Regions from separate parts of the Microbacterium sp. Cr-K20 genome, predicted to be linked through region 2. Evidence: riboswitches for the same ligand, from Rfam matches in the RefSeq annotation. Region 2 holds a riboswitch; the other holds the start of a gene.
What was found. Region 2 has a riboswitch for thiamine pyrophosphate ahead of thiM (hydroxyethylthiazole kinase). Riboswitches for the same ligand answer to the same signal wherever they lie in the genome.

Region 1 (7,980 bases), on a different contig from region 2:
GGGCTCGGTCCCTCGACATCTTCGGCCAGGACCAGGGGAACCGTCACACTGTCGAGCGGGCCGGCAGCGGTCATCGTCCCCACCGTGCCGTTCTCGTCGCGCTCGTCCGCGAGGTCGAAGGTCGGGGTGGCTGTGGCGAGGGCACCGTTCCACAGCACCACATCGGCGTCGGAGTCGGTGACGACCTCGACATCCTCGCCCCACTGGGTCGTGACGCGTCCGACGACCGTGCCCGCGGCGACCGCCGGGCCCTGCGCCTGCAGTGCAGCTTCGGTCTCGGCGAACAGCGAGCGGGTCAGGGCGAGCCGCTCATCGTCGCCCGCCTGGTTCAGCGCGGCGGCGTACAACTTCACCGTCGTGTCGCCGACCGTCACATCCTTCGCCGTGAGCAGGTTCCATCCGACCAGCGTGCCGGTCTTGATGCCGACGACGCCCGGATCGGCGAGCATCCCGTTCGTGTTGACGACCGTGCCCGCGCCGGGGAGGTCCACCGACTTCGTGCCCACGATCTCCGCGAACACCGGATTCTGCATCGCCAGCTCGCCCAGTGCGATCAGAGACTCGGGCGTCGAGACGTTGCGTTCGTCGAAGCCCGACGGGGTCACGACCGTGATGCCGGTGAGGTTGCGCTCCCGCAGCCAGGTCTCCGCGGCGGACGCGAACTCCCGGTCGGAGCCCCAGATCTCGGACGCGAGCCGGTCGATGTAGTTGTTCGCCGACCCCAGGAGCGTGCCCTGCAGCAGCTGGTATTCGGTCAGCACACCGTCGACGGGCACATCCAGCGCGGACTGATCACTGCGCCGGTAGTCCCAGTACTCCACGCTGTCGCGGTAGCTGAAGCGGAACTCGGGGCCCTGCTCGCCGAGCGCCAGCGGCATCCGGTCGAGCACCATCAGGCTGCTCACGACCTTGGTGATGCTCGCGATGCTGACGGCACCGGGGTTCGAGGCCACCGTGCTCAACCCGCCGATGCCGACAGCGGCGCTGCCCTCGCCGGGCCAGGTGGGCGCAGCCGCGGCGGCGGGAGTGGTCTCGAATTCGACGGACTGCACCGTCGGACGGACTTCGTGCAGTGGCCACAGCATCGTCGTGCCGGCGTAGGCGGCGACGATCGCGACCAGCGTCGCCAACGGCACCAGGATCCCCGGACGGGCGATCGCCGGTCGCAGGTGGGCCCCGCGCATCAGTCCGCCTGTCTGCTCGGCCTCGGCCGGCTCGTCGAGGGTGGCGAGAGGCGGGTGCGCGGCGACCGTTGCGGCATCGACCCAGGTGAGGGCCGTCGCCCCGGTCGTGTCATCCGCCCACTGCGGTGCGCTCGCGTCGAGGAGAGCATTCGCGTCGTCCGCCGGCTCTTCACCGGTCGTCCGCTCGGACGGGACGAACGGCGGTTTGGTCAGCGGGGGTGTCGTCGGCGTCGTATCGATGGGCTCGACAGGCTCGATGGGCTCGCCGGGCTCTACGAGGCCGGCGGCCTCGACGGGCTCCGCTGCGGGTTCGGAGAGCAGCTCGGGTTCGTGATCGACGCCGCCGCCCGTGGAGCTCGGTGTCGTGAACAGCGCGCCGATCGCCGCGGAGTCGACCGGGATGGCCGCTGACACGGCGGCATCCGGGGGTCGCACATCGCCCGCGAACAGCTGGTCGGCGGCGAACGCGGAGGTGTCGGCGGAGTCTGCAGGGGCAGCATCCACCGCGACCGGCAGGTCGTCGACGGGTCCGGAGGGGACGGCGTCCGGCGAGCTGTCGCCATCGACGACGCCCGTCGCCTCGTCGGCGGGATCTGAAGCGGTCACTCGTTTACGGTACCCAATCCCGGGCGCGTTGCGCGGCGCGCAGCCTCGTCGCCCGCGGGGTGTCGTGAGCCGGTAGGCTCTTCAGCACAACCACGGGAGTCCGGCGAGCCGGGCTGAGAGGGAGCGAATCGCGCTTCGACCGTCGAACCTGATCTGGGTCATGCCAGCGCAGGGAGGAGTTCAGATGATCACGTCCACGTCCACATCGGCGTCCACCAAGGCCCCGGCCACGCCCCCGGCCAGGAGCTTCCTGCGCTGGCGCATCGTCGACATCGTCGTCGCCAGCGTCATCGGTGTCGCCGCCGGCCTGATCTTCCTCGCGTGGAACGTCGGATACCTCGGCCCGAAGGCCCTGCTCGAGCCGCTGCTCCCCGGCGTCCAGGGCCTCCTCGACGGCCCGTGGCTCTTCGCCGGCGTCCTCGGCGGGCTGATCATCCGCAAGGCCGGCGCGGCGATCTACGTCGAGCTGCTCGCGGCGGTCGTCTCGGCCCTCATCGGCAACCAGTGGGGCGGATTCCTCACTCTCGAAGCCGGACTCGTGCAGGGTCTCGGCGCCGAACTGGTCTTCCTCCTCTTCTTCTACCGCCGCTGGTCATTGCCGGTCGCGATCCTCGCGGGTGCCGGTGCAGCCCTCGCCGGCGGGATCAACAACCTCGTGCTCTGGTACGCCGGCTCCGGGCCCGCCTTCACGACGATCTACCTCATCAGCACGGTCATCTCCGGTGCCGTCATCGCGGGGGCGCTGTCGTGGGTGCTGGCGCGAGGCATCGCCGCGACCGGAGCGCTCGACCGGTTCGGCTCCGGGCGCGAGGCACGCGTCCGCGTCTGATGGCGGCGGATCACACCGTCCCCGCCGCCGTCGAGGCGCGCGGCTGGGGGTGGCGCCACGCGAGTCGCCTCGCCTGGGCGCTGAGCGACGTCTCGTTCCGCATCGACCCCGGTGAGCGTGTGCTGGTGCTCGGGGCTTCCGGGGCGGGCAAGTCCACGCTGCTCCATGGTCTCGCGGGCGTGCTCGGCGGCGAGGAGGAAGGCGAGAGCGCGGGCGAACTGCTCGTCGACGGCGCTCCCGCCGTCGCCACCCGGGGGCGCGCCGGTCTCGTGCTGCAGGACCCGGACTCGCAGGTGATCCTGGCGCGAGCCGGCGACGATGTCGCGTTCGGTTGCGAGAACCTCGGCGTGCCACGGGCGCAGATCTGGCCCCGGGTGGAGGCGGCGCTGGATGCCGTCGGCCTCGATGTGCCGCTGGACCACCCGACCAAGGCGCTCTCCGGCGGGCAGAAGCAGCGGCTCGCGCTCGCCGGCATGCTCGCGATGCGTCCGGGGCTCGTGCTGCTCGACGAGCCGACCGCGAACCTCGACCCGGCCGGTGTCGTCGAGGTGCGCGACGCGGTGGAGCGGATGCTGCAGTCGCAGCCGGCGACACTCATCGTCGTCGAGCACCGCCTCGAGGTGTGGCTGCCGCTCATCACACGGGTGATCGTGATCGGCGCCGGGGGAGTGGTGGCAGACGGAGCGCCCGCTGAGGTGCTCGGTGACCAGGGTGCACGACTCGCGGCCGACGGCGTGTGGGTGCCGGGGCACGCCCCCGCCGCCCCGCCGCCCCCGCGCGGGAAACCGGGCGAGACTCTGCTCTCGGCGCGCGGACTCGCCGTCGCCCGCGTCAAGGGACGCCCGGTCGCCACCGGCATCGACCTCGATGTGCACGCCGGCCAGGCGCTGGCGATCACCGGCCCGAACGGCGCCGGCAAGTCCACGCTCGGACTGACCCTCGCAGGGCTCCTGCCGCCTGCTGCGGGTGACCTGACGGCATCCGCCGTGCTCGCCGCCGGGGCGGACCCCTCGCCGATCCGCTGGGCCTCGCGGGATCTGCTGACCCGCATCGGCATGGTGTTCCAGGAGCCCGAGCATCAGCTGCTCGCGAAGACCGTGCGCCACGAGCTGGCCGTCGGACCGCGCGCGCTCGGGATGGACGAAGTCGAGATCGCCGTGCGCAGCGACGAGCTGCTCGCGCGACTGCGCCTGACGCACCTCGCCGCCGCCAACCCGTACACGCTCTCGGGCGGCGAGAAACGTCGCCTCACGGTCGCCGCGGCCATCGCGACCCGGCCGCGGGTGCTCGTGCTCGACGAGCCCACCTTCGGGCAGGACGCCCGCACCTGGGCGGAACTCGTCGCCATGCTCGCGGCGCTCCGCGACGAGGGGTCGGCGATCGTCACGATCACCCACGACCTCGATGTCGCGCGCGCGCTGCACGCCGAGCGGTTCGAACTCGGGGGCGTGTCATGACCCTGCTCGACACGCAGGCGCGCGCCGGAGCCCTCGCCGCCGTCAACCCGGTGGCCAAGCTCGGGGTCAGTGCGCTGATCGCGGTGCCGCTGATCCTGACGCTCGATCCGGTGTCGGCATCCGTCGCGCTCGTGCTGGAGTTCGTGCTGTTCCTGTTCGCCGGAATCGGCTGGCGCGAGTTCTGGGTGCGCACCTGGCCGGTCTGGCTCGCCGCACCCCTGACCGGCCTGACCATCGCGCTCTACGGCGAGACGAGCGGCACCGTCTACGTCGACTGGTTCGTGCTGCGGATCAGCGAGGGATCGCTCGCGCTCGCGCTCGCCACGATGCTGCGGGTGCTCGCGATCGCGCTGCCCTCGGTGGTCCTGTTCATCACGGTCGACCCGACCGACCTCGCCGACGGCCTCGGCCAGATCGTGCGACTTCCTGCCCGGTTCGTGCTCGGGGCGCTCGCCGGGCTGCGGATGGTGGGTCTGTTCCTCGACGACTGGCGCGCGCTCGAGCTCGCCCGCCGAGCGAGGGGCGTGGCCGATCGCGGTCGCATCCGCCGGTTCCTCGGGATGGCGTTCGCGCTGCTCGTGCTGTCGATCCGGCGCGGGGCGAAGCTCGCCACCGCCATGGAGGCGCGGGGATTCGGAGCGCCGGGGCGGCGCACCTGGGCGCGCGAGTCACGGTTCGGCGCGGCCGAGTGGATGCTGCTCGCCGTGGGGGCCGCGATCTCCGGCATCGCGATCGCCGCCGCCGTCGCCACCGGGGCGTGGAACTTCATCCTCGGCCCCGGCACCTGAGCGCGGTGTCAGCGCGGGGTCAGGCGGCGTTCCAGAGCTCGCGGTAGTAGGCGAGGCGCGCGCGGTCGGGCTCGACTCCGTAGGCCTCGATGAGCGCGTCCTCCCAGCCGGGGCCGTAGTTCCACTCGGTGCTCATGGCGGCGACGGCGATGTCGGCCCAGCGGTCGGCCACGCCGAGCAGCGCCAGGTCGACGTGCGCGAGCCACCGGCCGTCGTCGCCGACCAGTGTGTTCGGGCAGCAGGCGTCGCCGTGGCTGACGACGAGGAGGTCGATCTCGGGCGCGGTCCGGAGCTCGTCCGGCACGACGATCCCGCGCCGCTCGGCGTTCTCGATGCGCGATGACACGCTCCAGTCCCAGGGGCAGTCCGCGACGGGAAGGGCGTCGTGCATGGCGCGGAGTGCCTCGCCGACGGCACGAACGGCGACCGCGGGTTCGGCGACCCACCGCGGGTCCACGGCGCTCAGCCCGTCGAGCGCGGCCGTGACCATCCACTCGTGCGTCTCGTCGCCGCCGCTCTCGAGCACGGTCGGCACCGTGATCCACTGCGACGCCCACTGCATCCGCTCCGCCTCGTCGCTCAGGGTGAACTCGAGGTTCCGCGGCCCCCATTTGATGAAGAACGGATCGCCCTGGCCGGTGGCACGGAACGTCAGCCCGCCGTAGTCGTTCCGCCACACGCACTCGAGGTCGGCGCCGCGGGCGAGGAGCCGGACGCGATCGGGCACGACGACGTCGTCGGTGGGGATGGTCATGCTCCCATCCTGCCGCAGGCTTCGGACGGGGGACCGATATCTGCGGGAGGCTTCGGACGACGGGACCGTTCTTCGTGGAGGCGGTGTCGTAGGCTCGCTCTGAACGCGCTTCCTGCGGGCGGGCGCCACCCGTTTCGTGGTGGAACCAGGAACCACGTAGGCTGAGACCGCGTTCCAGCGAAGCGTGTCGCAACGACGTTCGAAGGAGAACCTCAGATGCAGATCAGCGGTCAGGGTGCACTCATCACCGGAGGGGCCTCGGGCCTCGGGCTCGCCACCGCGCGCCGGCTCGTCGCCGCGGGAGCTCACGTCACGATCATCGACCTCCCCTCGTCGAAGGGGGCGGAGATCGCGGACGAGCTCGGCGGACTCTTCGTCGCGGCCGACGTCACGAACGCCGACGAGGTGCAGGCAGCCGTGGCCGCCGCGCAGTCCGCCGCTCCGCTGCGCGTGGTCGTGAACTGCGCCGGCATCGCGCCGCCCGCCAAGGTGCTCGACCGTGAGGGCAATCCCGCGGTGCTCGCCGACTTCGAGCGCGTGATCCGCATCAACCTCGTCGGCACGTTCAACGTCATCTCCCAGGCGTCGGCCGTGATGGCCCGGAACGAGCTGCACGACGAGGAGCGCGGCGTCATCGTCAACACCGCGAGCGTCGCGGCTTTCGATGGTCAGATCGGCCAGCCCGCCTACTCCGCGTCGAAGGGCGGCGTGCACGCGATGACCCTCCCCGTCGCACGCGAACTCGCGCGCCACGGCATCCGGGTGTGCACGATCGCCCCCGGCATCATGGAGACGCCGATGCTGATGGGCCTCCCGCAGGCCGCGCAGGACTCCCTCGGCCAGCAGGTTCCCTTCCCGTCGCGCCTCGGTCGCCCCGATGAGTACGCCGCCCTCGTGCAGCAGATCGTCGAGAACGGCTACCTCAACGGCGAGACCATCCGTCTCGACGGCGCCATCCGCATGGCCCCGAGATGACCGCAGCCCCCACTTCCCGTCGCGATCAGAACCCAGGAGAAACCATGTCCCTTGCCGGAAAGACCATCCTGATGTCGGGCGGCAGCCGCGGAATCGGACTCGCGATCGCGCTGCGGGCGGCCGCCGACGGTGCGAACATCGCGATGCTCGCGAAGACCGACACCCCGCATCCGAAGCTCGAAGGCACCATCCACACCGCCGCCGAGCAGATCCGGGCAGCCGGCGGCAACGCGCTCCCGATCGTCGGCGACGTGCGCGACGACGACGACATCACCGAAGCGGTCATGAAGACGCAGGGCGAGTTCGGCGGCATCGACATCGTCATCAACAACGCCAGCGTCATCGACCTCTCGCGCTCGCTCGACCTGGGCGCCAAGAAGTACGACCTGATGCAGGACGTCAACGTGCGCGGCACCTTCATGCTGTCCCGCGCGGCCGTGCCGATCCTGAAGGATGCCGAGAATCCCCACATCCTCTCCCTCTCGCCGCCCCTGAACCCGAGCCCGAAGTGGCTCGGCGCGCACACGGGGTACACGCTCGCGAAGTTCGGCATGACGCTGGCGACGCTCGGCCTCGCGGCAGAGTTCGCGCGCGACGGGATCGCCGCCAACACGCTGTGGCCCCGCACCACGATCGCGACGGCGGCCGTGCAGAACCTGCTCGGCGGCGACAAGGTCATGGCCGCGAGTCGCACGCCCGAGATCTACGCGGATGCCGCGTACGCCGTGCTGCTCAAGCCCGCCGCGTCGTACACGGGGCAGTCGCTCATCGTGGAAGACGTGCTCGAGGCCGACGGCGTGACCGACTTCTCGGGCTACGCCGCGATCCCCGGCACACCAGACAGCGCGCTGTTCCCGGACATCTTCCTCGACTGAGGGCGCGGCGCGCCGCTCAGATCAGCAGGTAGACCGCGCCGAGGATCGTCAGCACGATCACGATGCGGTCGAACACGCGCTGGTTCATGCGCCGCGCGACCCGCAGGCCGAGCAGGGCGCCGATCACCACGAGCGGGGCGAGCACGGCATCCATCAGCAGCACCGGCGCGTGGAAGAGCCCGAGGCCGGCGAGGAACGGCACCTTGATCACGTTGATGATGGCGAAGAACCACGCCGAGGTGCCGAGGAACACCTGCACGGGCGTGCGGGTGGCCAAGAAGTACATCGACATGACCGGTCCGCCCGCGTTGGCGACCATGGTCGTGAAACCACCGAGCGTGCCGTAGGCGCCCGCGAGCACGATGCCGCCCGACGGCGGGGCCGCCGCGTCGGCCTTGCTCTGCCGCCACCGGCGCCAGAGGGTCACCGCGATCATCAGGAGCAGGATCACGCCGATGGCCCGGCGGACCACTCCGTCGCCGGCGAGTGCGAGGAACGCGAATCCGACGAGG
Region 2 (7,980 bases):
GCCTGCTGCGACCAGATGATCGGGTTCGCCTTCGCGCGGTTGCTCGTGAAGACGGCGGCACCGACCTTGCGCGGCCCCCGGTTGACGACGACGGCGACATCGGGCTTGCCGGTGGACTTCAGGCCTGCGGCGACACCGGCCGCCTCGAATCCTGCGGGGGCGGTGACGCTCACGGCGCGACTCCGTTCACTGAGAGGGCGCGGTTCTCGGGAAGACCCAGCGCGATGTTCATGGACTGGATGGCAGCGCCGGCGGTGCCCTTGACGAGGTTGTCGACGGCGGTGACCACCGTGACCCGGTTGGCGGCGCGATCGATAGCGAGACCGATGAGCGCGGTGTTGGCTCCGAGCACGTCGGCCGTTCGGGGGAAGCGCCCCTCCGGCAGCAACTGCACGAACGTCTCGTCGCCGTAGGCGCTCTGCCAGGCATCGCGGATCTGCGCATCGGTCGCGCCGTCGACGATCGGCGCCGTCGAGGTGGCGAGGATGCCCCGCGACATGGGGACGAGCACCGGGGTGAACGAGATGCGGATGCCCGCGGCATCCGCCCCGGACGCCGCGGCGAGCGCCTGACGGATCTCGGGGATGTGCCGGTGGGTTCCGCCGACCGCATAGGGATTCGCGGTGCCGAGGATCTCGCTGCCCAGCAGGTTCGGCTTGAGGCTCTTTCCCGCTCCCGACGGGCCGACGGCCAGCACCGAGACGATGTCGGAGGGGTCGATCACTCCGGCCGCGACACCCGGGGCGAGGCTGAGACTCACCGTGGAGGCGTTGCAGCCCGGGGCAGCGATGCGCGTCGCCCCGCGGAGGTGCTCGCGCTGCTTCACTCCATCGACGAGGAGCTCGGGGACACCGTATGTCCACGGTTCGTGGAAGGTGCCGCCGTAGAACGCATCCCAGGCCGACGCCGACGTGAGTCGGTGATCGGCACCCGCGTCGATCACGAGCGGCGCGTCGCCCAGGGCGTCGGTGTACTGCCCCGACTGCCCGTGCGGAAGCGCGAGGAACACGATGTCGTGACCTGCGAGGATCTCCGGCGTCGTGTCCTGCAGGGTGAGGTGCGCGAGTGAACGCAGATGCGGCTGGTGGTCGACGAGAGGCTGTCCGGCGTTCGAATGCGCCGTGACGGTGCGGATCTCCATGTCGGGATGGTCGGCCAGGAGGCGTAGGATCTCGCCGCCTGCGTAGCCGGATGCGCCGGAGACGGCGACGGAATACGTCATGCTTCTACCTTAACGGTCGGGTCCTTCCTCGAAAGGAGGACCGGGGGCGGGGCCGGAGGCGGCGACACCGGCTCTCGACCGCCGCGCGGGCGCAGGCAGGAGGGCGGGGTCGCCTACAGTCGGCGGCCGCGGCGTCGGCGCACAGCGATGACGCTCGGAGCGAGCGTCGAAGAAGCGGTGGCGGCCGAAGGCATGTCGTGACAGTAGCGCGGCCCCGGCAGCCACCGCAAATCCGGACCGTCATCTGCCCGGCGGCGACTCCAGCGGAGCGGCGAAGAAGGCGAGCTCGTGCTCACTCGATGACACGAATGCCCGCCGCATCCGCGCCCTGGTGTCGGCGTCCGCCGCCGCAGCGGCGGCGGACGCGTGCTCGATCGCCGTCCGGGTCGCCTCCTCGAACGCGGGGTCGGCATATGTCGCGAGCCAGGACGCGTAGGGATGTTGCGGATCGGTCGCGTATTCGCCGAACTCCCCCGCGTGCAGACGCCGGCCGAGATCCGTGTAGAGCCAGAAGCACGGGAGCACCGCGGCGACGATCTCGGCGTAGTCACCGCCGAAGGCGACGGACCGCAGGTGGTCGAGGTATGCCGTCGTCACCGCGGAGGGTTCCGCCGCGAAGGTCGCCGCTCCCACCCCCTCCGACGGGGTCAGCCAGGACGCGTGCAGTTCGAGCTCGCCGACGATCGAACCGTGGGCGGAGTCCGCCCAGAACGCCTGCTCCGCCGAGGTCGGCGCGAGGCGGGCGGCTTCGGCCAGCACGCGGGCGTAGTCACGCAGATACAGCGCATCCTGCGCGAGGTACGACAGGAACGGCGCGCGCTCGAGAGAGCCGTCGGCGAGCGCGCGGATGAACGGCAGCTCATCGATCCCCGCGCGGATACCGGCGATCTCCTGCCACCAGTCCGCAGCGATGTCGGTCGCCTCCGGTCGCGTCGCCGAGCGCCCACGACCCCAGAGGCCGGCGAAGTGGCTGATCGGGCCGTGTCCGCGCCCCACGCGCAGCCCGTCCCCCGCGCGGAGGGACTCGCGGAGCCAGGCGCGTGCCGCGCGTACCGCCTCCTCGTGATCACTCCCCTGCGCCAGCAGCGTGGCCAGGGCCGAAGAGAGCGAACAGCCCGTGCCATGCGTGCTCGACGTGGCGATGCGCGGGCCGGTGAACTCCTGGCGAAGGCCGCGATGCGTGTCGACCAGCGCATCCGGAGCTTCGTCGCCGGTGAGATGACCGCCCTTGACGAGCACGGCGGCACCGATCTCGGCCGACAGCTCCTCGGCGGCGGTGATGCCGTCGGCCCAATCGACGATGTCACGACCGGTCAGCACCGCGAGCTCAGCGAGATTCGGGGTGACCAGCGTCGCGCGACCGAGCAGACTCCGCAGCTCCGCCTCGGCATCCGGAGAGAGGAGCCTGTCCCCCGACGTCGCGACCATGACCGGGTCGAGCACGACGACGGGCGGACGCACCCGATCGAGCCACTCGCCCACCGCGCGGATCACCTCCGTCTCGGCCAGCATCCCGATCTTCACCGCATCGATCACGACGTCGTCCGACACCGCGTCGAGCTGCGCACGGAGGAAGTCCACCGGCGGCACATGCACCGCCCGGACACCCTGCGTGTTCTGCGCGGTCAGCGCGGTGAGGACGGCCATGCCGTACCCGCCGTTCGCGGCGATGGACTTGAGGTCGGCCTGGATACCCGCCCCTCCCGAAGGATCACTCCCCGCGATGCTGAGCACCCGTGGCACGGACCCCGCGAGCCAGCGTCGCCGGAACTCCCGGGCGGTCGCGGCGGGATCATCGGCCGCACACAGCGCCGAGACCACGGCGAGTCCGGCGGAACCGGCATCACGAAGCGCCTCGGTGTCGTCGATACCGACGCCGCCGATCGCCACGCACGGAAGCGGGCTGCGGGTCACGAAGTCGCGGAACCCGTCCACGCCGAGGGGCTCAGGATGATCTGGCTTGGTCGAGGTCGGACGGATCACCCCGACGCCGAGATAGTCGACGGTTCCGGCGGGCAACGCGAGAACCGCGTCGAGGTGCGCTGCACTGTTCGCGGTGAGGCCGATCAGCGCATCCGGCCCGAGAGCCTCGCGCGCCCGCAGCACCGACGCGTCCCCCTGACCCAGGTGCACGCCGTCGACGCGTGCACCGCGGGCGCGGGCGGCGATCGCCGCATCCAGCCGGTCGTTCACGACGAGCAGTGCGCGTCCGTCGATCGCCTGCGACAGCGCGAGCAGCTGCTCGACCGTCTCGGCATCGGATGCGGTCTTGTCGCGAAGCTGCACGATGCGCACGCCCCCGTCGACGGCACGGCGCACAGTCTCGACGACACCGCGGTCGCCGCACAGCGTGGGATCGGTGACGAGGTAGAGGGAGAGGTCGGCGTTCACCGCGCACCCGCCTCGACACGGGCGTCCGCGATCACGTCAGCGGGGCCGACGGAGCCGAGTGCATCCAACAGTGCCACGGCGAAGCTGCCGGGGCCGGTCGAGACGACGGCAGCGCGCTCGGCCGCGATCGTGTACACGAGGCTCGCGGAGGCGACGGCCGTGAGGGCATCGTGTCCGGTATTGCGCGCGGTACCGAGGAATGCGGCCATCACGGCCCCGAGAGCGCAGCCCCCGCCGGTGACCCTGGTCAGCAGCTCGTGCCCGTTCGCGAGGCGCAGCACCCGCTCCCCGTCGGTGACGAGGTCGATCGGACCGGACACCGCGATCACGGCACCGGTCCGTCGCGCGAGGGCAGCGGCCGCGTCGGCTGCGGCATCCGTGCTGTCCGTCGCATCCACTCCCCGACCGCCGGCGCTGAGCCCGGCGAGCGCGAGGATCTCCGAGGCGTTACCGCGGATCGCCGTCGGACGCTGCCCCGCCAGCTGGTGCGCGAGCGCGGTGCGGATCGGCAGGGCCCCGATCGCGACCGGATCGAGCACCCACGGTGTTCCGGCGGTCGCAGCCCCGGCGACAGCCTCGAGACTCGCCGCGCGCTGCTCAGGAGTGGGCGTTCCCAGGTTGATCAGCACACCGGACGCGACACCGGCGAACATCTCGGCCTCTCCGACGATGTCGACCATGGCCGGGGCAGCCCCCAGGGCGAGCAGCACGTTGGCGGTGAACCCGGCGACGACCGTGTTGGTGATGCAGTGCGTCAGTGGGGGCGTCTCGCGCAGCACCCCCCACAGGGCGGCGGCGGCGCCGGGCAGATCGGTGATGGAATCAGGACGCAGAAGATCGCTCATCGCGACATCCCTTCGCTAGTACGAACTAGATCAGGTTCGACGGGTCTGTTCTCAGCCGCGGATGCGGCACCCCGTGTCACTGCTCAGAGTCTAGCGATCGGCCAGGAACGTCTAGCGATCGGCCAGGAACGTCTAGCGATCGGCCAGGAGCGTCAACTCCTCCGCGCGGGCGAGTCCGGCACGACGGTCGCGGTCGACCCCGCGCGCCCGCTCATCGGCGACGACGGTACGGACGGTGTCGGTCAGCGGCCGCAGCCGACCACCTCCATCGCGGTACGCGCTGTTAGACCGGGTCATGAAGCCCGTCATCCCCGGGGGCAGCCACAGCGGCAGGGATCTGGGCCCCGCCCAGTGCTGGACCCCGTGTGCGACGAGCCAGTCCTCCTCGGCAACCACGATCTCGCCGGTATGACCCGCGGCGGTCCGGCTCTCGCGCAATACCTCGTCGAAGGGCTGCACGTCGCCGATGGCGTTGACCGGCCCGCTCACGGTCGCCGCGACGATGAATTCGGCGAGATCGTCCACGTCGATCACCTGGGCGCTCTTCCCCTCGAGCGGCGGCGACAGGACCGGTTCCCCACCCGCCCGCGCGAACGCCGCTGCCCAGTAACCGAATCGATCGCTGGGGTCGCCTTCGCCGACGATGAGTCCCGGTCGCACGATGAGCGCACGATCGCCCAGGGTGCCCACGGCGTCCTCGGCCGCAGCCTTCTGCGCCCCGTACTCGTACTCGTCACCGGGGCGGGCGGACGGATGCCGCGGTGCCGACTCGTCCGCACCGACCGTCTCGTCGTCGGAGTAGACCGACAGGGAAGACACGTAGGTCCACCGCGCGACACGCTCGCCGAGGGCAGCGACGGCCGCCTCGACCTGCGACGCCTGCGACGAGATATCCACCACGTGATCCCAGTCCCGCCGGATGAGCGCGGTGTACGCCGCGGGATCGTCGCGGTCTCCACGTACGAGCTCGGCACCGTCGGGCGCAGGCCTCGCCCCGCGAGCGAGACAGGTCACCGTGGCCCCCGCATCCCGCCATCGGCGGGCGATGCGCCCGGAGAGCCAGCCCGTTCCACCGAGGATCAACACGTCCGTCATGGACCCATGTCACCAGGAACGCGGCACCCGCGGAAGCCCTTCCGCTCAGAGCAGATCAGGGCTTCCGCGGAGACGGTTCAGTCGCGCAGTGCGGCTCCGAAGCGCTGGGCCGCGACCTCCACACCGGCGAGCTTGGCCTCGGTGGCCTCGGCTGCCGTGAGCGTGCGGTCGTCGGCGCGGAAGCGCAGTGCGAAGGTCAGGCTCTTCGAGCCTTCCGGCACACCTTTGCCGCGGTAGTCGTCCACCAGTCGCACCGATTCGAGCAGCGCACCCGCGCCCTCGGCGAGTGCGGCCTGCACGTCGGCGGCCGGTACGTCCGCGGGGAGCGTGAGCGAGACGTCCTGCGTCGCCGCGGGGAACGTCGACAGCGATGCCGCGACGACCCGACCGCCCGCGAGCGTCAGGATGCGGTCGAGGTCGAGTTCGAACACGGTCGCGCGCCCGGGCAGATCCGCCCCCTCAGCCACCGTGGGGTGCAGCTCGCCGACATAGCCGACCTCTTCGCCGGCGACGCGCAGCGACCCGGTGCGTCCCGGGTGGAGAGCTGCACGCTCAGCCTGGACCACGTCGATCTCGACGCCGGCGGCCGCCGCGATCACACGGACGGCATCCAGCGCCTCGGCCAGACCTGCGGCTTCTGCGGGGCGTCCGGGCTGACGCGGTGCAACGTGGCCCGTGAGCAGCGCCGAGACGAACCGGTGCTGCGGCGGGATCGAGGCGTTCAATGCCGCGAGTGTCGCATCGGACGGGCGCTCACCCAGCGGCGGCACCTCATCGGTGCCGTACTCGACGCCCGGCTCCGGAAGGAACACGGCACCCGTCTCGAAGATCGCGAGATCGGTGAGGCCGCGCGAGATGTTGCGATGCGCGGTCTGCAGCAGACCGGGGATGAGCGAGCGGCGCAGGAACGGTGCCTGCCCGTCGAGCGGGTTCGCCAGCCGGATGCTCGGCAGGTGCTCTCCCGAGGCGGAGCCGTGCAGGTCGTTCTGCGCCTCCGTGGTGAACGGGAAGGACGGAGTCTCCACCAGGCCGGCGGCGGCGAGCGCGTCGGCCACGCGGCGGCGTCCCTGCTGGTGCGCCGTGAGCCCGCGGCCGGACGGCGGCGTCGGCAGCACCGAGGGGATGCGGTCGAGTCCGTGGATGCGGGCGACCTCCTCGGCGAGCGTCCACTTGTCGGTGAGGTCGGGGCGCCAGGTCGGCGGGATTACGGTCCAGCCGGAGCCCTCCTCCGAGGCGGTGACATCCGCGCCGATCGTGGTGAGCGCACCGGTGATCTCGTCGTCGGTGTAGTCGACGCCGATGAGTCCCTGCACGAAGCCCGCGGGGAGCTCGATCGCTTCGACGAAGACCTCGGCGAAGAGCGCACCGCCCTCTTCGGTCAGCGTGCCCCCGGCGAGCTCGACCATCAGGTCGGCTGCACGGCGCGCGGCGACGAACGGGATGAGCGGGTCCACACCGCGCTCGAAGCGCTTGGAGGCCTCACTCGGCAGCTTGTGTCGACGCGCGGTGCGGGCGATCGTGATCGGGTCGAAGTTCGCCGCCTCGATGAGCACGTTGCGCGTGGTTTCGCTCATCTCGGTCGTTCCGCCGCCCATGACGCCGGCGAGGCCGATCGGGCCGGACCCGTCGGTGATGAGCAGGTCTTCGACGTGCAGCGCGCGCTCGACGCCGTCGAGGGTGGTCATCTTCTCGCCGGGGGCGGCGCGGCGGACCGTGATGCCGCCCGCGAGCTTGTCGAGGTCGTAGCCGTGCAGCGGCTGCCCCAGTTCGAGCATCACGTAGTTGGTGATGTCGATCAGGATGCCCAGCGAGCGCATGCCCGCGAGGCTGAGCCGCGCGATCATCCACGGCGGAGTCGGACGTGAGGGGTCGACGCCGCGCACGACGCGGGTCACGAACTCGCTCGCGCCGACGCGGCCACGCACGGGGGCGACGTCATCGACCACGGTCGTGTGTCCGGTGCCGGGCTGAAGCTCGGCGAAGTCGCGCTCCGCCGGGTCGCGGAAGGCCGCCCCCGTGGCGTGCGCGTACTCGCGGGCGACGCCGCGCAGGGAGAACGCGTAGCCGCGGTCGGGGGTGACGTTGATCTCGACCGCGACGTCGTCGAGGCCCAGCAGCGCGATCGCGTCGGCGCCGACGGGCGCGTCGATGCCGAGGTCGGAGAGCACGACGATCCCGTTGTGCTCGTCGCCCAGGCCCAGTTCGCGCGCCGAGGCGATCATGCCGTCGGAGACGTGACCGTAGGTCTTGCGGGCGGCGATCGGGAACGGCCCCGGCAGCACGGCGCCGGGGAGGGTGACTACGACCTTGTCGCCGGCGACGAAGTTGTGCGCACCGCAGACGATCCCGCGGATGCCGCCGTTCGCCTCGCCCACGTCGACCTGGCACCAGTTGATGGTCTTGCCGTTGGACTGCGGCTCGGCCTCG

Region 1: it holds a riboswitch for thiamine pyrophosphate, as region 2 does, so the genes downstream of both, GZ67_RS0106040 (ECF transporter S component) here and thiM (hydroxyethylthiazole kinase) in region 2, are expected to answer to the same signal.

What each region holds. Positions count from the first base shown of each region.
Region 1 is NZ_JARE01000040.1:8,101-16,080, forward strand. It holds gene GZ67_RS20085 (hypothetical protein) at 1-1,790, opposite strand, end outside; TPP riboswitch at 1,873-1,984, shown strand; gene GZ67_RS0106040 (ECF transporter S component) at 1,975-2,619, shown strand; gene GZ67_RS0106045 (ABC transporter ATP-binding protein) at 2,619-4,076, shown strand; gene GZ67_RS0106050 (energy-coupling factor transporter transmembrane component T family protein) at 4,073-4,864, shown strand; gene GZ67_RS0106055 (aminoglycoside 3'-phosphotransferase) at 4,884-5,618, opposite strand; gene GZ67_RS0106060 (SDR family NAD(P)-dependent oxidoreductase) at 5,835-6,593, shown strand; gene GZ67_RS0106065 (SDR family oxidoreductase) at 6,638-7,468, shown strand; gene GZ67_RS0106070 (sulfite exporter TauE/SafE family protein) at 7,485-7,980, opposite strand, start outside.
Region 2 is NZ_JARE01000057.1:55,204-63,183, reverse strand. It holds gene argJ (bifunctional glutamate N-acetyltransferase/amino-acid acetyltransferase ArgJ) at 1-173, opposite strand, end outside; gene argC (N-acetyl-gamma-glutamyl-phosphate reductase) at 170-1,222, opposite strand; gene GZ67_RS0113740 (bifunctional hydroxymethylpyrimidine kinase/phosphomethylpyrimidine kinase) at 1,463-3,613, opposite strand; gene thiM (hydroxyethylthiazole kinase) at 3,610-4,458, opposite strand; TPP riboswitch at 4,449-4,542, opposite strand; gene GZ67_RS0113730 (NAD-dependent epimerase/dehydratase family protein) at 4,591-5,553, opposite strand; gene pheT (phenylalanine--tRNA ligase subunit beta) at 5,631-7,980, opposite strand, start outside.